Regions from separate parts of the Brumicola nitratireducens FR1064 genome, predicted to be linked through region 3. Evidence: predicted binding sites of a transcription regulator. Region 3 holds the regulator's gene; each other region holds the start of a gene.
What was found. Region 3 encodes sigma-54, which starts transcription at its own class of promoters, with help from an activator protein. Its sites were predicted from a motif close to GTTGGCACGNNNNTNGNNT; they were not measured.
Positions count from the first base shown of each region.

Region 1: a site for sigma-54 is predicted at 2,264-2,282, ahead of GNIT_RS11565 (flagellar assembly protein FlgT). Genes of this name have one in related genera too.
Region 2: a site for sigma-54 is predicted at 2,221-2,239, ahead of GNIT_RS18385 (PEP-CTERM sorting domain-containing protein). Genes of this name have one in related genera too.
Region 4: a site for sigma-54 is predicted at 1,537-1,555, ahead of glnK (P-II family nitrogen regulator). Genes of this name have one in related genera too.

Region 1 is NC_016041.1:2,672,933-2,677,882, forward strand. It holds gene flgA (flagellar basal body P-ring formation chaperone FlgA) at 1-511, shown strand, start outside; gene flgM (flagellar biosynthesis anti-sigma factor FlgM) at 676-1,005, shown strand; gene GNIT_RS11555 (flagella synthesis protein FlgN) at 1,027-1,458, shown strand; gene GNIT_RS11560 (LPP20 family lipoprotein) at 1,611-2,084, opposite strand; gene GNIT_RS11565 (flagellar assembly protein FlgT) at 2,374-3,606, shown strand; gene smrA (DNA endonuclease SmrA) at 3,745-4,332, shown strand; gene purL (phosphoribosylformylglycinamidine synthase) at 4,381-4,950, opposite strand, start outside.
Region 2 is NC_016041.1:1,993,699-1,998,648, forward strand. It holds gene GNIT_RS08630 (hypothetical protein) at 1-736, opposite strand, end outside; gene GNIT_RS08635 (hypothetical protein) at 908-1,111, opposite strand; gene GNIT_RS08640 (hypothetical protein) at 1,114-1,470, opposite strand; tRNA gene GNIT_RS08645 (tRNA-Leu) at 1,698-1,784, shown strand; gene GNIT_RS18385 (PEP-CTERM sorting domain-containing protein) at 2,274-2,924, shown strand; gene GNIT_RS08655 (sulfurtransferase) at 3,180-4,100, shown strand; gene GNIT_RS08660 (LysE family translocator) at 4,097-4,735, shown strand; gene GNIT_RS08665 (DUF975 family protein) at 4,917-4,950, shown strand, end outside.
Region 3 is NC_016041.1:966,238-971,187, reverse strand. It holds gene lptA (lipopolysaccharide transport periplasmic protein LptA) at 1-411, shown strand, start outside; gene lptB (LPS export ABC transporter ATP-binding protein) at 408-1,133, shown strand; gene GNIT_RS04215 (RNA polymerase factor sigma-54) at 1,191-2,669, shown strand; gene hpf (ribosome hibernation promoting factor) at 2,693-2,980, shown strand; gene ptsN (PTS IIA-like nitrogen regulatory protein PtsN) at 2,994-3,437, shown strand; gene rapZ (RNase adapter RapZ) at 3,506-4,405, shown strand; gene GNIT_RS04195 (HPr family phosphocarrier protein) at 4,395-4,667, shown strand; gene mgtE (magnesium transporter) at 4,674-4,950, shown strand, end outside.
Region 4 is NC_016041.1:454,691-459,640, forward strand. It holds gene mrcB (penicillin-binding protein 1B) at 1-1,354, shown strand, start outside; gene glnK (P-II family nitrogen regulator) at 1,604-1,942, shown strand; gene amt (ammonium transporter) at 1,973-3,289, shown strand; gene GNIT_RS01970 (alpha/beta hydrolase) at 3,554-4,411, shown strand; gene GNIT_RS01975 (cation-transporting P-type ATPase) at 4,809-4,950, shown strand, end outside.

The DNA of each region.
Region 1 (4,950 bases), 1.7 Mb from region 3:
GATTCATATCCCCCCATGCAAAGCACCATTTGAATATGAATCTTCTGATTCCAGTTTAAGACAGTCGAACGTATCGGTGAAAGTAACCTGCCCTACAACAAGCTGGTATTTATTCACTTCTGTTCAGGTAGAGCAAACTAAACCGGTGGTTGTTACATCAGAAACACTGAGCCCCGGCTCACTTTTAACTGAAAAAAATCTATATGTGGCCGATATACCAGTTAATAGGCTAAGAGGTTCGACATACAGCGACACGGTAAACCTTGTTGGAGCGCGGCTTAAACGTCGCGTGAGACCCGGCCAAATTATTAATGACGGCATGCTTTGTTTCGTCTGTAAGGGTGACAAAGTGACGATAATGGCGGTGACCAGCGGCTTAAGTTTGAAGGTATCGGGCATTGCTGAACAGGACGGAAATTTGGGAGACACAATCAGAGTGCAGAACGCCTCATCGAAGAAAACAGTGACGGCAACAGTGTCTAGTACCAGCGAAGTGAGTATCCAAATTTAATGAAAAGTGATAAAATTTTGACGCTTTGGCGTTATCAGCTTGAATAATTAGAAGTATTTTGAGCAAATTCGGTAGAAAATGTGATTTTATTTCACTTTCTTGCTAAAGTTAGCCAATAAGAAGTCGATAACATGTTTGAGGTGTTATAGGTTCTGGAAAAAATTATGACTATTAACAATATAAACAATGCAAACAAACCGCAAATTGACGGGCAGAAGCTGGCACAACAGCAGACTCCAAGTCAAACTGCAAACGCTAACACAGCGCAAGCCGCAACGCAGTCTACTGCGTCACGTCAAGACTCTGTGTCGCTAACTACATCTGCACAACAGCTTACGCAAGTGCAGAAGAAAAGCGCAGAAGCGCCAGTCAATCAAGAGAAAGTTGATAAACTGAAAAAAGCGATTGCTGATGGTGAATACAAGATAAACCCTGAAGTTTTGGCGCAAAAAATTGCCAAATTGGAATCTCAGATTTTCGGAAATGGTATTTAAACGAATGGAGCTTAGAATCTGATGATGACGAGTTTATTAAGTGCAATTGATAAACAAGCGGAGCAGCTAACTGCTCTGAAAGCATTGTTGGAAAATGAGCTTCATCTGATAAGTTCGAGAGAGCCTGAGACTCTGATGGGATTGTTAAAAGATAAAGAAGAACTGCTTTCATTCATTGAGGAGCAGGATCAGTCGATATCTTCATTATTCGAAAAAGCGAAGGCAAACGGCGAAAGCACGGAAGACGCAGTGGCAGCCATGGAAAGTTGCGATGCAATCATCCATGAATGTAAGTATTTGACGCAGATTAATGCTAAGTCAGTTGAACAAGGCCAACTTCGTTTAACGCATCTTCGCAATCTCATGATGGAGCTGCGTGCACGCGAGTCAATGACCTACGATCGCAGTGGCAAGACTACGGGCGATGCGGGTTCAAAAGGATACACAGCTTAAGCAAACAGCGGTTGCTATTTACATTCAAACAAGACTGTTGCTCAGGTTAAAAATATAATTTCAAAAAAGCCAGCGTTATCGCTGGCTTTTTTATTGTTTTTTTTACCGAGTCATCAGGGCCTAATAAAAATGACTCGCTTACGTATCAAGCCCTAGTAATAGGTCACCTTTCTAATTTTTCTAGGTTTTGCCGTGGACAAATAAATGTCGTAGACCCGAGACATATCGAGCTCCAGTTCAGTTGCATAGGTGTCCTCGCCTACGGGATAAGTCTTAACGACTCTTGCGCCGCGTATTACGCCTTCAACCGAACTCTTTAACTGGTTGTTGGTTAAGATCATATTTGCCAACTCCTGCTCACCGTCAACTTTCTGGCCATACACCTGCTCTGCAAGCTCACGATAGGCATCCAATTTAGATGCTTTTATCGCCATCAATGTTTTGGTAGATTCATCACCACCTAATTGCGCTGCAATGGGAGCATAGCCTACTGCATTAATCACTGGGTATTGCTCAGGCTCAATGGTTTCCCACTCTACATGCTTGGTAAACAATGAACTGCATCCTGACAGACTCAAGCAAGTGATCACTCCAACAGAAGCTATAATGACGCGTACTTTTTTCATCTTTGGCATATTCAACCTATTCGTATTTAATTGATTATACGGCGCACTCATGGCCCCATATAGCTGTGCGTTTATTCACTGCTTTTTGATATTGGAGTTAATGCAAAATATGAACCAAATTTATGAAAACTCAAAATGGCAGTTAAAAGCGTAGAAGTCGGTGAGTTAATTATTAAAGGTATGGCACATAACTTGTATAGGTTTACACATAGAACTACCTAAGTGCAAATCACTGCTGTTGATTTGACCGCCAGTGGATTACCACAAAGTCCAATAAGTGAAATAAGTAATGAAATTAATGTTTTATATAAACGACTCAAGACTACGAAACGCCATAATACAGAGCGCCGCGGTAAAAGGCCTTAAGAGGCGTAACGCAACTTTGCGAAACCTTATTATCGTACTATCATTAATATTAAGCCAAACAGCAAACGCAGCGTGGTTCTCAGCTACCGGACATGCTGCCATTTTGAATGGTGATAAAATGGCGGCAAAGCATCAAGCGACTGAGGAAGCCATTAAGCAAGCTCTGCTATTTGCTGGCGCCTCTGTCAGGAGTGTGCAACAAATGACTAATGGTCTGTTAATGAACGACCACCTAGAAATTCGTTCCAGCGGAGAAGTAAGCACGCTAGAGTTAATAGATGAGGTTTACTCGGATGGTTATGTAACCGTATCAATTCGAGCGGATATCTTTTCACAAAAATCTCAATGCTCAGCCGCTGACTATACGAAAAGATTAGCAACAACTTACTTCCCTATTCGTTACGGGGCGCAAGCAGCAGACGGTCAAGTGCATCATTTAGGCGCCGCAGCCGCTTTAAAACTGCAAGAAACATTTTCACAAATTAGCACTGGGCTAACGCTCAGCGAAGTAGAGCCTTATACGCTTAATTGGCATAACACTGACCAACAAATACAAGCCACAAAATTGGCACAAAAGACGGATGTGCAATATGTACTTGCAATCACCATCGACGACATTAGCGTTGAGCGAGATCACGCAAGTGCCTTTACGTTTTGGAAAGGTGATCAGGCTGTACGTAACTTCGCGTACACGTTAACCTTATTAAATGGTGCATCAGGCGAAGAATTATTAAGCAAGCAGTATCGTATATCGGAAGCTTGGGAGTTTGACATGACCCGCAAACTTGACGTTAATTCAGACGAGTTTTGGCGCAGTCGCTATGGTAGAGCTGTCTTAGAAAGCATGCAGGAGTCAGCAATAGACTTAGAAAAGTTCGCCATTTGTGAACCGACAATGGGCAGAATATTGGCGGTCAACAATAACCAACTGCAAATAAATCTAGGCAAAAATCAAAAAGTGAAAGCTGGAGACACCCTAACGCTATTTAGTGTTAAACAAATTAGAGATACTTTTGGTCAAGAGTACAAGCAGTTTGTGCTGCATCCCACTTCTCTTGTAGTCACGCAAGTATTCGCTGAAACGGCAACCGTGACTAGTCGTGATCGCAGTTTATTGGCGAATATTCAGCCAAACGACTACGTAGCGCGACAATAGGACTGTTTTTAAGGCTTTTGTTGTTGAATAATATGGATGCGTTAACCGAGTGCAGATAAATCAGCACCCAACTGGACTAAGTTCCTGAAACTGACGTATACCCTGTTATTAGACAGAAACAAACAACGAGGCCTTTTTATGTCGCATTCTCTCCCCGACAACTCTTCGTTTTTTGAAGAAATGAGTGACGTTAAGCCTTTAGCCCAAACGGATAAAGTTGCCTTAACAAACAAGAACACAGAAACCCTTGCACAAAGGCTAAAGCGAGAAGCCCTTATCGCTGAAGTTGAAAAAGATGACAATGGACTGACGGTTGAAAAAGTCGAGCCTATCGACCCACACGACTTTATCGAGTACAAACAAGACGGCGTGCAGCAAGGCGTTTATAAGAATTTAAGACTCGCTAAATATCAAATCGACGTCACGTTGAATATAACGCACATGAAGTTTGACGACGCGCGCGTGACCTTATACAACACCATTAAAGACTGTCATGAAAGAGGAATTAGAACCTTACTAGTACAGCACGGCATGGGCTTAAATAGTAAACCCTTCCCTGCTTTCTTAAAAAGTTTTGTGAATCAATGGTTACGACAGATTGATATGGTGATTGCCTTTCATACGGCACAAAAGCAGCACGGTGGCTTGGCTTCCGTTTATGTCTTGTTAAAAAAACACCCTAATCAAAAGTTGATCAACCGCGAAAAAAATCGAAGAGGCGGTTAGCCGTTTTGCACTAACCGTTTATTCCACCGTCAACTTTCCAAGTAGATACTATCCGACGAAGACGCGTGCGTTTCTAAACATACGCATCCAAGGGCCGTCTTCTTTCCATTCATCTGGGCGCCATGAGTTGCTAACTGTTCTAAATACTCGCTCTGGGTGCGGCATCATTATAGTGCTGCGGCCATCTAAAGACGTTAACCCTGTAATGCCTTGTTCTGAACCATTCGGGTTCGCTGGGTACTCGCTTGTTACGCGTCCGTAATTGTCTATAAAGCGCAGCGCGATCTGGCTCTCATTCTTCAACATCGATATTTGATTATCGAGTTTGAATTCTGCGCGACCTTCGCCGTGAGAAACGGCTATTGGCATCCGAGAGCCCTGCATTCCGGTTAAAAACACTGAAGGTGAGTCGGCAACTTCAACCATAGCAACGCGCGCTTCAAAACGTTCTGATTGATTAGTTACAAAATGTGGCCAGTGTTCAGCACCGGGAATCAATGACTTCAAATTAGACAGCATCTGACAACCGTTACAAACGCCTAAAGAAAAGGTATCGTTGCGCTCGAAAAACGCTTTAAACGTCGCTTTGACCTGTTCATTGAATAAAATTGACTTAGC
Region 2 (4,950 bases), 1.0 Mb from region 3:
AGTTATAAGGATTAGCGGTTACATCAATGATGACTCTTGGTTCGTTTTTGAACATGTGCTTCAGTGTTACTTGAAGGAACATTGAGCCAGTATCATCATGGTTACCGATTGCATTGATCACACGTACTGTCTCATGGTGCTCTAGTGCTGCCATGATCATGTGTAATAAGATTTCTACACCAACATCAGCCATAGTAAGAAAGTTCTTGTCTGTGTCTAATGGGTGTCCTGAACGGGTAGTAGTCCCTGCGATGTTATCTGCATGGAAGTAATCACCTAAGTTTACGATCACTGATTGTTTACAAGGAGGAGCTGTTAATACCAGTCGAGTGAATATTCCTATGAATACTTCTCTGGCCTTGGCAATATCCCAGTCTTCACCCGCTTCATCAGCTAGTGCTAACATTCCAATATGCGGGTCACCAAGTGGATATACCGCCATTAGATCGGATGATCCATGTATGATTTTATTAGTTGGTTTGTAGACCGGCATATCTTTAACTAAGCCGTCAATAACTGCCTGCATTAAAGCGATACTGTCTTCTTTGTTTACATCTGTTTTTACCCACTGTCCGGCAACTTGGCCTTCTGCGTTGTATCTTGTTGATACACCCTTAACGTAATGGGTATCAGGTGTGTAATGCATCATGTCATGTTCAGGGGCATAGCCACGCAAAGCAGCATACTTCTTAACCCTGAGAACAGAATCACCAACAGTTGATCTAGTCAAGCCCATAGCGTCAGCGGTGGCTTGTTACTACTTAATTATATGGTACATATTATGGTACTTTAACTAATAGATTACAATATAAATTAAGTAATATAAGTATATACAATGGGTTTATGGATCTCTATTAGGGACTCATACAGTTTTAACATGATTAACAAAATAGGTGAGAGACAGAATTTAATAACCAAATTCAGGATGGCGTTCATCAAATTCTTCTCTTGTTAATTTGAGTGGTTCACTAATTCCACGATGAATAATTTCACCAGAACTTAAGACTGAGTTTCCATTTCTGATTTTAAAACGCCAACCTCCGTTGATGACCGAATATTCTTCTCCATATTTATCACAGAGTATGTTTTCTTCTTCAAACCAATAAAGCATGTTTAGACCTCAAAAGTGTATAGGGTAGTAAGCTTCGGTTTTATGATCCGACCGATGCTATCGTTTGTTAGATAGAGGTTACTTGAGTTCTTAAAAAACCAAAGCGAACAATCTAATCGGTAAAGTCCATTTGTCCATTCATACATGCTCATAGAGGTAGCAACTAATTCTGCAACCTGTGGGCTTCCGCATAGATCGCCAAATGAGTACTCCAGTATCGTTGTGCCGCCATAATCACCATGAGCTAACACAATGTAGCCCTCATGCTTAGAACCTGGCTCTGGATACATGTGGCCCCATGTGTCTTGCATTACATTATGTTTCTTCGTGTTAACGAATACATCTACCATGCTGCCCATAATTTACTCACTTAGTTTAATTGTTTAAATTTATTGTTGCACAGTACATTTCTGTATGTATAATGCTCCTCGTTCCGCAGACGTTCACCTACGTTCTGTTGGTACTTTAGTTGGTACAGGGTATTTAGTAAACACAAATACCTATTAATTATCAGCTAGTTAACTACGCTATATGTGGACGGGTTCCGCCTCCACTTAATGCTAGTTAATTAAGTCGCAGCATCAGTGCCCGGGTGGTGAAATTGGTAGACACAAGGGATTTAAAATCCCTCGCTCGTAAGAGTGTGCCGGTTCAAGTCCGGCCCCGGGCACCACTTCCAAAGATAGTTGTTACTATGATAATAAGATACGCGTCAAACATGTATCAATAGAAAATCTCATGATGACACATTCAATGTTTTTTGTATCAACGCCATACTTCCCTAATTAATTAAATCTAACGTTCAAAACGAATTTTGGCGCTTTAGGCCATCCCAACGATCAGGTTCTGCGAGCCAATTTAGCGCAAGCGTTGGCATTATCCGAATTATTGCTATTTAACCGGAGGGGGCGACAATGAGCGATTCTCGGCTTGGGGCGACGAAATAGGACAAATGGACGGTTTTAAATGATACGGTTGTTCGGCATTCGGTTTTGTATTGTTCCATAATTGGATAAAATTCAAACACTTCTGTGTCAGCTTTTTTTACATAGGCTAAATAAAACAAACAAGTATTAGCTTTAAAGTATTGATAAATATTGGTTTTAATTTTTGGCGTAAAACTTGCTTAACAAGGCTATTACAACTCCATAAGTTTACAGAAATGAAAATTACAAAAACACTATTCGGTTTCTTAGTTCTATCAATCGGGCTAACAGTTCCCGCTCACGCTGTTCCAATCTTTTTACAAACTTCTATAACGGGCGAAATTAGCGTTTTAAATGATGGTTCATTAATCGAAGCTAATAATCTAGGGGCTCGCAATAACCCTGTAACAATAAACGGTGTCTTGTTCGGCTCAGACGAATCTGCATTGAGCGCAGGTTGGACAGATGGTTCTGGAAATTTTTCTAATGATAATTTCAATACTGATCTAGAAGCACTTTTAGATGAATTGGTTTACGCATCTGGTTTCGGGAGTCTTGGGTTCACGTTAGACGGTCTAACGATCGGTAACAGCTATAGATTACAATTACTGTTCTCAAATGACAAAAACTCTACTGGTAACGACATTTTTGTTTCGCTGTTAGGGTCTGACTTCTCGTTAAAAAATTGGCAGCCAAATGCTGTAAACTTAATTGTAAGGTTTACTGCCGAAGCAGAGACTTTATTTGTCGGATTCGACGGTCCTAATAATCAACCAGGAAGAGCTGTTCTAAATGGTTATGCTCTACATGAGGTCCCAGAACCATCAACATTAGCCATCCTAGCATTAGGTTTAATTGGTTTAGGCGCGCGTCGCTTCAAAAAATAAATTTATTAATTTTTCTGAAAGCACCTGCCATTCGGTAGGTGCTTTTTTTATTTCTGTCATCTGCTAAAAGTAACTATCCTCAGGACTGCTATTGCGCGCAATCAAATCAGTGATAATGCATCGCTTTCAATACCCTAAAGATAGTGATGTTCAGGCCCCGGCACTTATAATTTTTTAGCAACCTGTTATGTATAACAAATTAATGTTTTAATTATCCCATGTTTTTTCGAATAACATTATTGGTTTTCTTACATCATGATATCCACCATTATTTCGTGTCATGACTTATTTAAAAAAATTGAGTCTAAAAACACGTCTAGTATAAAAATACTGTTCACAACCATGGCAAACGCACCTACGTCAAAGCCTGATTTGAAGCGAGAAGATGTTTCGTTGTATATACCAAAATCTTTGTTGTTCGATTTCGAAAATGACTTTGTGAATAAACAAAATTCGTTTAGCAATATGATGCCATCTCTTAGTGCCTTTCAAGTTTCGGCTCAAAAGCTCGGACTGAACGTAGACGACGAGATTGTGGTTTATGACGACTTTGGTAATTTTTGTGCGTCAAGGGCTTGGTTTATGCTCTTATCTATGGGCTTTACGAATGTTAAAACGTTGGACGGCGGGTTACCCCAATGGATTAAGTGTGGTTATAAAACGGAAAGCTCTCTAATAAGTCCCAACATTGAGTCCAACGTTCAGTTGAAAGCATCGCTTAATTATTCCTTTGTCGATGCAGACTATATTTGTACTGCATTGTCCGCATGTTTATTAGTACCCGCATCTAAAGCTTCAACTACGATTACCCTGCAGACAGGCAAAACAAATAGGTCTCAACTGATTGACGCAAGAAGTTTTGGACGTTATGCAGGCATTGAGTCCGAACCAAGGGCTAGTATGAGGTCGGGACATATACCTACTTCTGTGAATATACACTATGCAAGTTTGCAGCATGCAGGCAAGTTTAAATCCTCTGACGAATTAACAGACATGTTTGAGGACAATAATATTAATCTCAAGAATGAAATGATAATAAGTTGTGGTAGTGGCGTAACAGCCTGCATTGTTGCACAAGCTGCCTATTCTTTAGGAGCGCCTCGCGTTAAAGTCTATGATGCTAGTTGGTCAGAGTGGGGCGCCAGTCAGACATTGCCCATCGAGGTGGGTGTATGACTGAAGTCATAGCATTTAACTGGTTAGAACTCTTCTCAATCGCTGTTATTCACTTTTTTGCTGTAGCAAGTCCTGGGCCCGACTTTGCTGTTGTACTTAAGCAAAGTATGCAGCAGGGAAGAGCGGCTGCAATATCCACCAGTATTGGTATTGGTACTGGCATACTGTTGCATGTTACTTATTCTCTGATTGGAATAGGCTTAATAATTAAGACCACTCCGTGGTTGCTAAATATACTGCTATATCTGGCCGCTGCTTATTTAGCATGGATTGGTATCAGTGCTTTAAAGAGTCAACCGCATGGCCAGGCCAAACTATCGGCTGTGCCTGTCCCACAAAAAAGCTTGATAAAATCATTTATGATAGGTTTCATCACTAACGGTCTAAACCCGAAAGCCACGTTATTCTTTTTGTCTGTTTTCACGGTAGCAATATCATCAGAAACGCTTTTATCACATAAAATTATCTATGGCTTATATATGGCTGTTGCCACTGCCGCATGGTTTATATTTCTATCTGTTGTCATTACGCATCGAAAAGTACGTGCGTTTTATGAGCTAAATGGCTACATCTTTGACCGTATTATGGGAGTTGTTCTCATAATCATGGCTTTATTCCTTGTTGTCACCAGTTGATTAGAGAACCTCTTTACATTTTTTAGTATACTTCGTCACGGCAAATGGTGTGTACTTGTTCTATGGGAACGATGAATAAATCTGTAAAATGACGTAATTCATACGTAAAATATGTGGTGAGTATGTGGTTCTAATTTAAAATTAGTGGCGTTACCTAATTAACGTGGAAAATTAAGTCTCAATGAATAAAGTACCAAAACAAAATTATACTTTAG
Region 3 (4,950 bases):
AAAGTAGCCGTGCATGAAGGCAACGTAAAGATTACTCAGGGTACTTTAGAAATCAAAGCTGAACGATTGAAAGTATCAGCAGCTCTTGGTAAAGATAAAGAAGTGTTTGAAGCGACAGGCAATCCAGCGAGTTACACACAACAACTGGCCGACGGCACAATGGTGGTGGCAAAAGCAAACAGTATTCGCTACGAGAAAGCCACTAAAATCATCACGTTAAAAGGAAATGCGGAGCTTTATCAAAATGCGTTTAGTATAAAAACCGACTCAATTATATACAACATTATAAAAGAGCAATGGCAGGCGCAGAAAGACACCGATAGTCAGCAGCAAGTTGTGACCGTATTTGATGGCGATACTTTGAAAAAAACAAAAGAAGCAATGGAAAAGCAAAAGGAAAATAAAAAGTGAGTACCTTGTTTGCAAAACACCTCGCTAAATCATACAAAGCTAGACAAGTTGTAAGAGACGTTAGCTTGGAAGTGTCCACAGGCCAAATTGTTGGCTTGTTAGGCCCAAACGGCGCAGGTAAAACAACGACGTTTTATATGATTGTCGGCTTGGTACCGCTTGATAAAGGTGAAATTTTTATTGACCAATTAGACATGTCAATTCAACCTATGCACGAGCGTGCGAGACATGGCATTGGATATTTGCCCCAAGAAGCCTCTATTTTTCGTAAATTGACCGTGTATGAAAATCTAATGGCAATATTACAAACACGCAAAGAATTGGCAAAAGATCAACGTGAACAAGAAGCTGACGACTTAATGGACGAATTTAATGTCAGTCATATCAGAAATAATTTAGGCATGAGTTTATCCGGTGGAGAGCGCCGCCGCGTTGAAATTGCACGAGCTTTAGCTGCAAATCCTAAGTTTATTTTACTCGATGAACCATTCGCCGGTGTTGACCCAATTTCTGTTAATGATATAAAGAAGATCATTAAACAATTAAAAGAGCGAAACATTGGTGTGTTGATCACAGATCATAATGTACGTGAAACGCTAGATGTCTGTGAAAAAGCATATATTGTAAGTCACGGTGAGCTGATTGCATCAGGAACCTCTGCTGAAGTACTCAGTAACCAAAAAGTGAGAGAAGTGTATCTCGGCGACCAATTTGTATTATAGGTGTATCATGTTTTGTAACTGGCTTTTATCACCATTAGAAATAACTGAAGGACATCAATGAAACCTTCACTGCAGTTAAAATTTAGCCAACAGCTAACAATGACGCCTCAGCTTCAGCAGGCGATAAAGCTGCTACAATTGTCTACATTGGATCTTCAGCTCGAAATTCAGGAAGCGTTGGATTCCAACCCTTTACTAGAAATTGACGAAAGTGAACACAACAACGACAGCTCAGACAGTGACTCTGAACCTCAAGACTATACTGATAAAAACTCACTCAGTGCGGAGAATTCAGATAACGTTGACAGCCACGACGCACTCGAAAACAACCAAATTCCTGATGACTTACCACTAGACAGCTCTTGGGAAGAATATCTAAGCGCCTCGTCTGCGCCAGCCAACATATCCAACGGCCCCGCAGATGATGACTACATATTTCAGGGCGAAACCACCGAAAATATCCAAGACCATCTAATTTGGCAGATGGAATTAACCCCGTTTTCAGATATAGACCGCTCTATTGCTATTGCGATAATTGACTCAATTGATGAGTCTGGTTATCTCACTGTTAGCAGCGAGGAAATTTTAGATAGCTTACAAAACGAAGAAATTGAATTGGACGAAGTTGAATGCGTTCTAAAACGCATTCAAATGTTCGACCCTATTGGTTCCGGCTCTCGTACTCCTCAAGAGTGCTTAATGGTGCAATTAGCCCAATTTGATCCTGCAACGCCTTGGTTGGCTGAAGCCCGTCTGTTGTTAACAGAACACAGCGACTTGTTAAGCAGCAAAGACTACCGCACATTGATGCGTAAAACTCGATTGAAAGAAGACCAGCTGCGAGAAGCAATGCGCCTATTGCAAACGCTTAACCCAAGACCAGGAAGCACAATTGCCGTTAAAGATTCTGAATACGTTATTCCTGACGTGTCTGTTGCGAAAAAAAATGGTCGTTGGACAGTTGAGCTGAATGGTGATTCTTTGCCACCGCTGATCGTCAATAAAGAGTATGAAGCACTCAGTAAAAGCACTAAAAATTCGAACGATTCACAATATATTAAGTCACACTTACAAGAAGCTAAATGGTTTATTAAGAGCTTAGAAAGTCGCAATGAGACACTATTGAAAGTATCTCACTGTATTGTTCAGCAGCAAATGGGCTTTTTTGAACACGGTCCAGAAATGATGAAACCAATGGTTTTAAATGACGTTGCTGAGATGGTCGATATGCATGAGTCAACTATTTCAAGGGTTACCACCCAGAAGTATATGCATACGCCCAGAGGCATTTTCGAGCTTAAGTACTTTTTCTCTAGCCATGTTTCAACTGAATCTGGCGGTGAATGTTCGTCGACAGCAATAAGAGCACTCATCAAAAAGCTCGTTGCGGCGGAGATTGTCAGCAAACCACTTAGTGATAGCAAGATTGCGCAATTGTTGGCCGATCAAGGAATTCAAGTTGCTCGACGAACCATTGCGAAATATCGAGAGTCCCTCTCGATTCCCCCGTCGAACCAAAGAAAAAGTCTGCTGTAGACTTCATAAGAGGACGTAACATTATGCAAATAAATCTAACTGGTCATCACGTTGATATTACTGATTCACTAAGAGCATACGTCGACAGTAAATTCGAACGATTAGAAAGACACTTCGATCATATTAGTAATGTACATGTAGTGTTAAATGTAGAGAAAATAAATCAAAGAGCTGAAGCAACACTTCATCTCAAGGGTGACGTTGTTCACGCTAACGCTGAACATACTGACATGTACGCAGCCATCGATGGACTGATTGACAAGTTAGATCGCCAAGTTATAAAGCACAAGGAAAAGTCAAAACGACATTAGTCGCCTACGAATTATGATTATATCTGATATTATTTCACTCGACCGCACTGAATGTGCGGTTGAGTGTCAAAGCAAAAAACGAATTTTTGAAGTCATCAGCGAAATTGCAGTGAAGGGAAATCCACAGCTCAATTTAAATGATGTGCTTGCGAGCATGTTGGCGCGCGAAAAAATGGGTAGCACAGGCATAGGTAACGGTATTGCTATACCACACGGCAGAATTGAAGGAATACAGGATATAGTTGCTATCATTGTCACTAGCGAAGAACCGATCCAATTCGATGCAATAGACGACAAGCCCGTAGATATATTTTTCGCTTTATTAGTGCCCAGTGAACAAACCCAAGAGCATCTTCAAACGCTTTCATCTATCGCGCAAAAATTGAGCGATAAAAACATAGTAAAAGCGTTAAGAAACGCTGCTACTAGAGACGAAATTATTTCAGCACTAGCGTAAAAATTAACCACACGGTGAATTATCCCACCGTTTCATAACTGTTATCTACCTCTAAAGGACCTGCACACGTGAAACTCTTGATCATCAGTGGTCGCTCTGGCTCAGGCAAATCAATTGCATTAAGGGCCTTGGAAGACCTAGGGTATTATTGCGTCGATAACATACCCGTAAATTTGCTGCCGACACTTACTCATGCACTCGCCGATGAAAGCGAAAAAGTAGCGGTGAGCGTCGATGTTAGAAACATGCCTAAAATGGCGAATGAGCTTAGCGAAATTGTGGACTTTTTGCCCAGTATTTGGGAAGTTACCATTTTGTATTTAGACGCTAGTGATGATGTATTGATTAAGCGCTATAGTGAAACAAGACGTTTGCACCCGCTCTTCAAACTCAATAAATCACTGGCCGAATCAATTGAGGCGGAACGAGAAATATTAGTGCCTGTATCGGAAAAAGCGGATTTACATATCAACACCGATAATTTATCACTGCACGAGCTTTCAGAACTAATTCGAGAAAGAGTGTTAGGTAAAAAAAGCGCAAACTTAGTCCTAGTATTTGAGTCGTTTGGCTTTAAATACGGCATTCCAAGAGATGCAGATTATGTATTTGACGCCCGTTTTTTGCCTAACCCACACTGGGAGCCCGACTTAAAGCCCTTGAATGGATTAGATGGCCCGGTACAGTTATTTTTAGGGGGACAGCCACTTGTCACCAAATTCATATGGCAAATTCAAAACCTGATATCAACTTGGCTGCCACATTTAGAAAGAAACAACCGCAGCTATGTTACTGTTGCTATAGGTTGCACCGGCGGGCAGCATCGCTCTGTATTTGTGGCAGAGGCGCTTGCAAATAGCTTCCGTGCAAGCCATGGGGATGTACAAATCAGACACCGTGAATTGAAGTTGAGCAAAAAAGAAGAGATTGATCCAAATACACTGAATGAGTCTCAGCATGATCGTTGAAAAGCAACTTACTATCGTAAATAAATTAGGCCTGCACGCGCGCGCAGCGACTCAATTAGCAAAATTAGCTAATCAGTTTGAAGCGACAATAACAATGCATCAAGAGGATAAAGAAGCCTTTGCTAACAGTGTGTTAGCGCTTATGATGCTTGAAAGTAGCCAAGGAAAAGAGGTACTCGTGCGCTGCGATGGCGGCGACGCTGAGAAAGCGATGCAGGCGATTGAAAATTTAATCGTAAATAAATTTAACGAAGACGAATAGGGCCTTATGGCTGAAACTGTTGAACAAAACAATGTACAAAGCCAATTAGCATCGATAAGCGAGTCGCTTAACGATGGTACTTTTGTGCAGGTTCGAAAGTTACTCCATGACCTACAGCCAAGTGACGTTGCCCTTCTATTAGAATCCAGCCCGAGTAAAACCCGTAATGAATTATGGCAGCTTATTGATGCTGATTTCCATGGTGATGTACTTGAAGAATTATCGGAGGATGTCCGTAACGGCATCATCTCTAAAATGGTGCCCTCTAGTGTGGTCGATGCAC
Region 4 (4,950 bases), 510 kb from region 3:
ACGTAATATCGTGTTGCGTTTACTATTTGAAGCAAATGAAATTAACAGCGACGAATACGCTGGTTTTGTCGCGGCGCCGCTGAACACAGCGAGTAGTGAAAGTTTAGCGAGTGGCAAGCATCCGGCATTTATGGACAAAGTACGTGATGAACTCAACGCTGTGATTAGCCGTCGTGCGGAGCAGCTATCGGGCGTTAAGCTTTACACAACCCTCGATATAAACGCGCAGCGTCGTGCGGAAGCGGCAGTGAAGGAACAAGTTGATCGTATTGCGCAAAAACGTGAACAACCAGACCTAGAAGCCGCAATGGTTGTATCTGATGTTCAGAGTGGTGAAATTAGAGCCATAGTGGGCGGTAAAAAAGCTGGATTTAGCGGCTTTAACCGTGCTTTGAATGCCTATCGTCCGATTGGTTCATTGGTAAAGCCTGCGGTGTATTTGTCAGCATTAGAGGACCCTGAGCATTATAATTTAGCGACAATGCTTGAAGACACGCCAGTCAAAATGCGCAGCACTGGCGGTAAGTACTGGGAGCCTTTAAATTCTGATAAAGAGTTTCGTGGCCAAGTATCTTTAATTGAGGCCTTAACCAAATCCTATAATGTGCCAAGCGTAAAGCTAGGCATGGCTGTTGGCTTAGAAGAAGTGGCTTACACAATTAATCGCTTAGGCGTAGATAAGGAAATAACCTTAGTCCCTGCGCTCACCCTAGGCGCAATCGATTTATCTCCACTGCAGGTTAACCAAATGTATCAAACCATTGCTAATAATGGCGTGATGAATCAACTGCATAGTTTGACCGCGGTGACATCAAACGAAAATGAATTGCTGTATTTGCGCGACGTAGAAAGTGAAATTAGAGCTGATGAGTCGGCTACTTATTTAGTGAATTACGCACTGCATAAAGTGACGCTTGAAGGCACAGCAAAAGCGGTAAGAGAGGCTTTTCCAAACATAAATATGGCAGGAAAAACCGGCACTACAAATGATTATAGAGACAGTTGGTTTGCGGGTTTTGACCGAAACTTAGTGACCAGCGTGTGGATGGGATCAGACGACAATGCACCTGTTAACTTATCGGGTGCAAGTGGCGCAATGCAGGTTTTTATTGCGTTTCAGAAGAAACAGTCACCCAAAAATCTATCTCGACGATTTCCTGATGGGCTTGGCATTGCGCATTTTGATGCAAAAACAGGCGAGCTTTCAGCGCCAGGATGTGGTGATATTTTAAGTGTGCCGGCAATACTCAGCGCGCTTCCCGAAAATGCTCGCGGCTGTGATGGCCAACCTGCTGTTAGAATGCAGCCTAAAAAGAAGGAAAAATCGTTCTGGGAGAAGTTGTTCGGAGAGTAATCTCGTCTTTATTTCCTGCCTAATGTATCAGCTGTAATTTAATTAACACTGACCCCTTTATTTTTTTAAGTCACTTGCGTCCTTATGGGGCGAATATTTGAAAATGCACCATTATGGTGCTTTTTTGTGTGCTCATGGTAATTTAAAAACCCTTATCTAATTGATATATATAGCTATTAAGTGTTGGCACTGGTCTTGAATAGTAAATCGAAACTACACTATTTCTTTTGAATTACGCAGGAGCATACTATGAAATTAGTCACCGCAATCATTAAGCCATTTAAGCTTGATGATGTTCGTGAAGCTATCTCTGAAATCGGTATTGACGGTTTGACTGTCACCGAAGTGAAGGGATTTGGTCGTCAGAAAGGTCACACTGAGCTTTATCGTGGCGCTGAGTATCAAGTTGATTTTTTACCTAAGGTGAAGCTTGAGATCGCAATAAATGATGATCAAGTTGAGCGTTTGGTTGAAGCCATTGTTGGCGCAGCGAAAACAGGCAAAATTGGTGACGGAAAAGTGTTCGTCTATGACTTAGAACAAGCAGTGCGTATTCGTACTGGCGAAGCAGACGCTGACGCTCTGTAAGTCGCGCAGCCAGATAACCGGAGAACAAAAATGGAAATCACATTCGAACTTGGGTATGCATTAGATACCTTTTACTTCTTAATCTGTGGCGCACTAGTAATGTGGATGGCGGCAGGTTTTACTATGTTAGAAGCGGGTTTAGTACGCGCTAAAAACACCACTGAAATATTAACTAAAAACGTATCGCTGTATGCAATTTCTTGCATCATGTACATGATATGCGGCTACAGCATAATGTATGGTGGCGACGATATGTTTTTCCTTTCAAGCATAATGGGTGACGGCGCAACCGGTGCTGAAGATCCAGCAGCTTACGCACCATCAGCTGATTTCTTCTTTCAGGTAGTTTTCGTTGCAACAGCAATGTCAATTGTATCTGGCGCGGTTGCTGAGCGTATGAAGCTTTGGGCATTCCTAGCGTTTGCGGTCGTGTTAACGGCTTTCATCTATCCAATGTCTGGTTCTTGGACATGGGGCGGCGCTGACGTATTTGGTATGTTTAATTTAGGCGCACCAGTACCAGAAGATGCTGCTGCTGACTGGATGCCTGCGTTCCGTTTCTCAGACTTTGCTGGTTCAGGTATTGTGCATATGGCAGGTGCTGCTGCAGCATTGGCTGGTGTATTAGTGCTTGGCGCTCGTAAAGGTAAATATGGCGCAGACGGCCGTGTTAACGCAATCCCTGGTGCAAACTTGCCATTAGCTACTTTAGGCACATTCATACTGTGGATGGGCTGGTTCGGTTTCAACGGTGGTTCGGTTTTAGCGACAGCAAGCGTTGAAAGTGCAAATGCGGTTGCAGTAGTGTTTATGAATACTAATATGGCTGCAGCAGGTGGCTTAGTTGCTGCGTTATTGCTAGCGAGAGTACTTTTCGGTAAAGCGGATTTGACGATGGCATTGAACGGCGCATTAGCTGGTTTGGTAGCTATCACAGCAGAGCCTTCTACACCGACTCCTCTGCAGGCTACATTGTTCGGTGCCTTGGGTGGTATTTTAGTGGTAGGTAGCATTTTAGCCTTAGACAAGCTGAAGATTGATGATCCAGTGGGCGCAATCTCTGTTCACGGTGTTGTTGGCTTCTTAGGTCTTATGTTGGTGCCATTTACTAATCCGTTAACTGTTGATGTAGCTGGCGGTGGAACGGGTGGTGCAACGTTTGTCGGACAGCTTGTCGGTGCTTTGACCATCTTCTTCTGGGTATTCGTGACGAGCCTAGTTGTTTGGCTAGCGCTTAAAGCCATCATTGGCATACGAGTTACTGAAGAAGAAGAGTTTGAAGGCGTAGACATGAGTGAGTGTGGCTTAGAAGCTTATCCAGACTTTACTACTAGCCGTCAAAACTAATCTACGCTAGTTTAAGAGCCGGCTATGGATAGCTAGCTCTATGAAGAAAGCTCAAGGACGAAGCAGGGAAGCACAAGTTGGCGTGAAAATAACAATAAGTACACGCCAATAGTTATTTTTAGCAAAAAGCCCCGATTTATCGGGGCTTTTCGTATCATCCAACTTATAGTCCTTATATTTCAACGCAATATGATCTTAGCGTTCTCAACATACATAAACATACTATTCGTCTCACGTTTACTGATATTCAATTTGAAAAAATTCATGCTCTTCATTCTGTTGCCTGCCCTCATTATATTCTCTGTCGCTTTGTTCATTGACGCTGCAGCAACGGGTTTACGCTTGTTAAATACGGGTGTTTCCTTAACCCATTCTTATAATATTAGCCGTGACATCTCTTACGGTGGTGAATCGTGGCAAAAACTAGATATTTATCGAGCCCGGGATGCCGACGAAAATACGCCGGTCATCGTTTTCTTTTTTGGTGGTGGCTGGTCTTGGGGAGATAAAGCCTATTTTGAATTTATTGCGGACAGCTTTGTTCGCAAAGGCTACACCGTCGCTATCCCAAATTATGTGCTTTATCCTCAAGGAAAATTTCCGCAGTTTGTTGAAGATGGTGCTAAGGCGATTGTGTGGATAAAGAATAATGTTAGCGAATATCAAGGCAGCGCTGAAAAAATCTTTCTTGTAGGCCATTCAGCAGGTGCATATATTGCAGCGATGGCGGCAACAGATACCCAATATTTGCAGAAAGCAGGTGAAAGTAAAAGTTTCATAAAAGGAGTTGCGGGCGTTGCGGGGCCCTATAACTTTACCCCGAAGGCCCAAGAGTATATCAACATTTTTGGCAAGGAAAATTTTGACAGTATGAAGATTGCTCAGTACGTGACTGGAAACGAAGCCCCCATGATCTTACTGCATGGCAGCGGAGATAAAACGGTAGGTGTGTTTAATCAAGAAATAATGGCAGAAGCGTTAAAAAAAGAAAACGTGAAGCATCAGTCGATAGTATATAACAGCAATATTACGCATATTAAAATACTACTTAAATTACATCCTTGGTTTGCGGATAGCGTTGATGTCGCAGAGGACATTGACTGGTTTTTTAAGAGCCTGTAATAGAGCAACAGTCTTTTGAGTTGAAGACTATAAAAGTTGATTAGCCATACAAACAACATCTAGTCACTTTGAGTAATAACAATCGATTTTAATACCCACATCAAGGAGGGGTTAAGTGAGTAACTAAAAGCTTATTTGGAGATAGGTGGGAGGCCTTACGTTAAGTCTCCATAAATCATTCTCAACTCATGTGGCAATTAACACGAGATCAGAATCTCGATTATCAACAAAGCGCAATTGATTAGTGAAACTAAGGTCAGATACAGAGAGCATTCACGCCTAGGTTCAAACGTATTTAGCATCCAATATATTGATACAGGTCATTAAATTTACTCGTTTTCCTGCAATTATTATTTTTGATATCTAATGATTCTAAAGCAGGGGCCAAGGTAGGTAAATGACTGATAAAACGTTCAATTCGACTACTTCCAAATTATCTCATCCTATTTGGCATAGCATTCCTGCAAATGTGTGTCTCAAGCATCTAAATGTATCAGTCAATGGCTTAGACCAACAAGAGGCCGACGCGCGACTGGCAA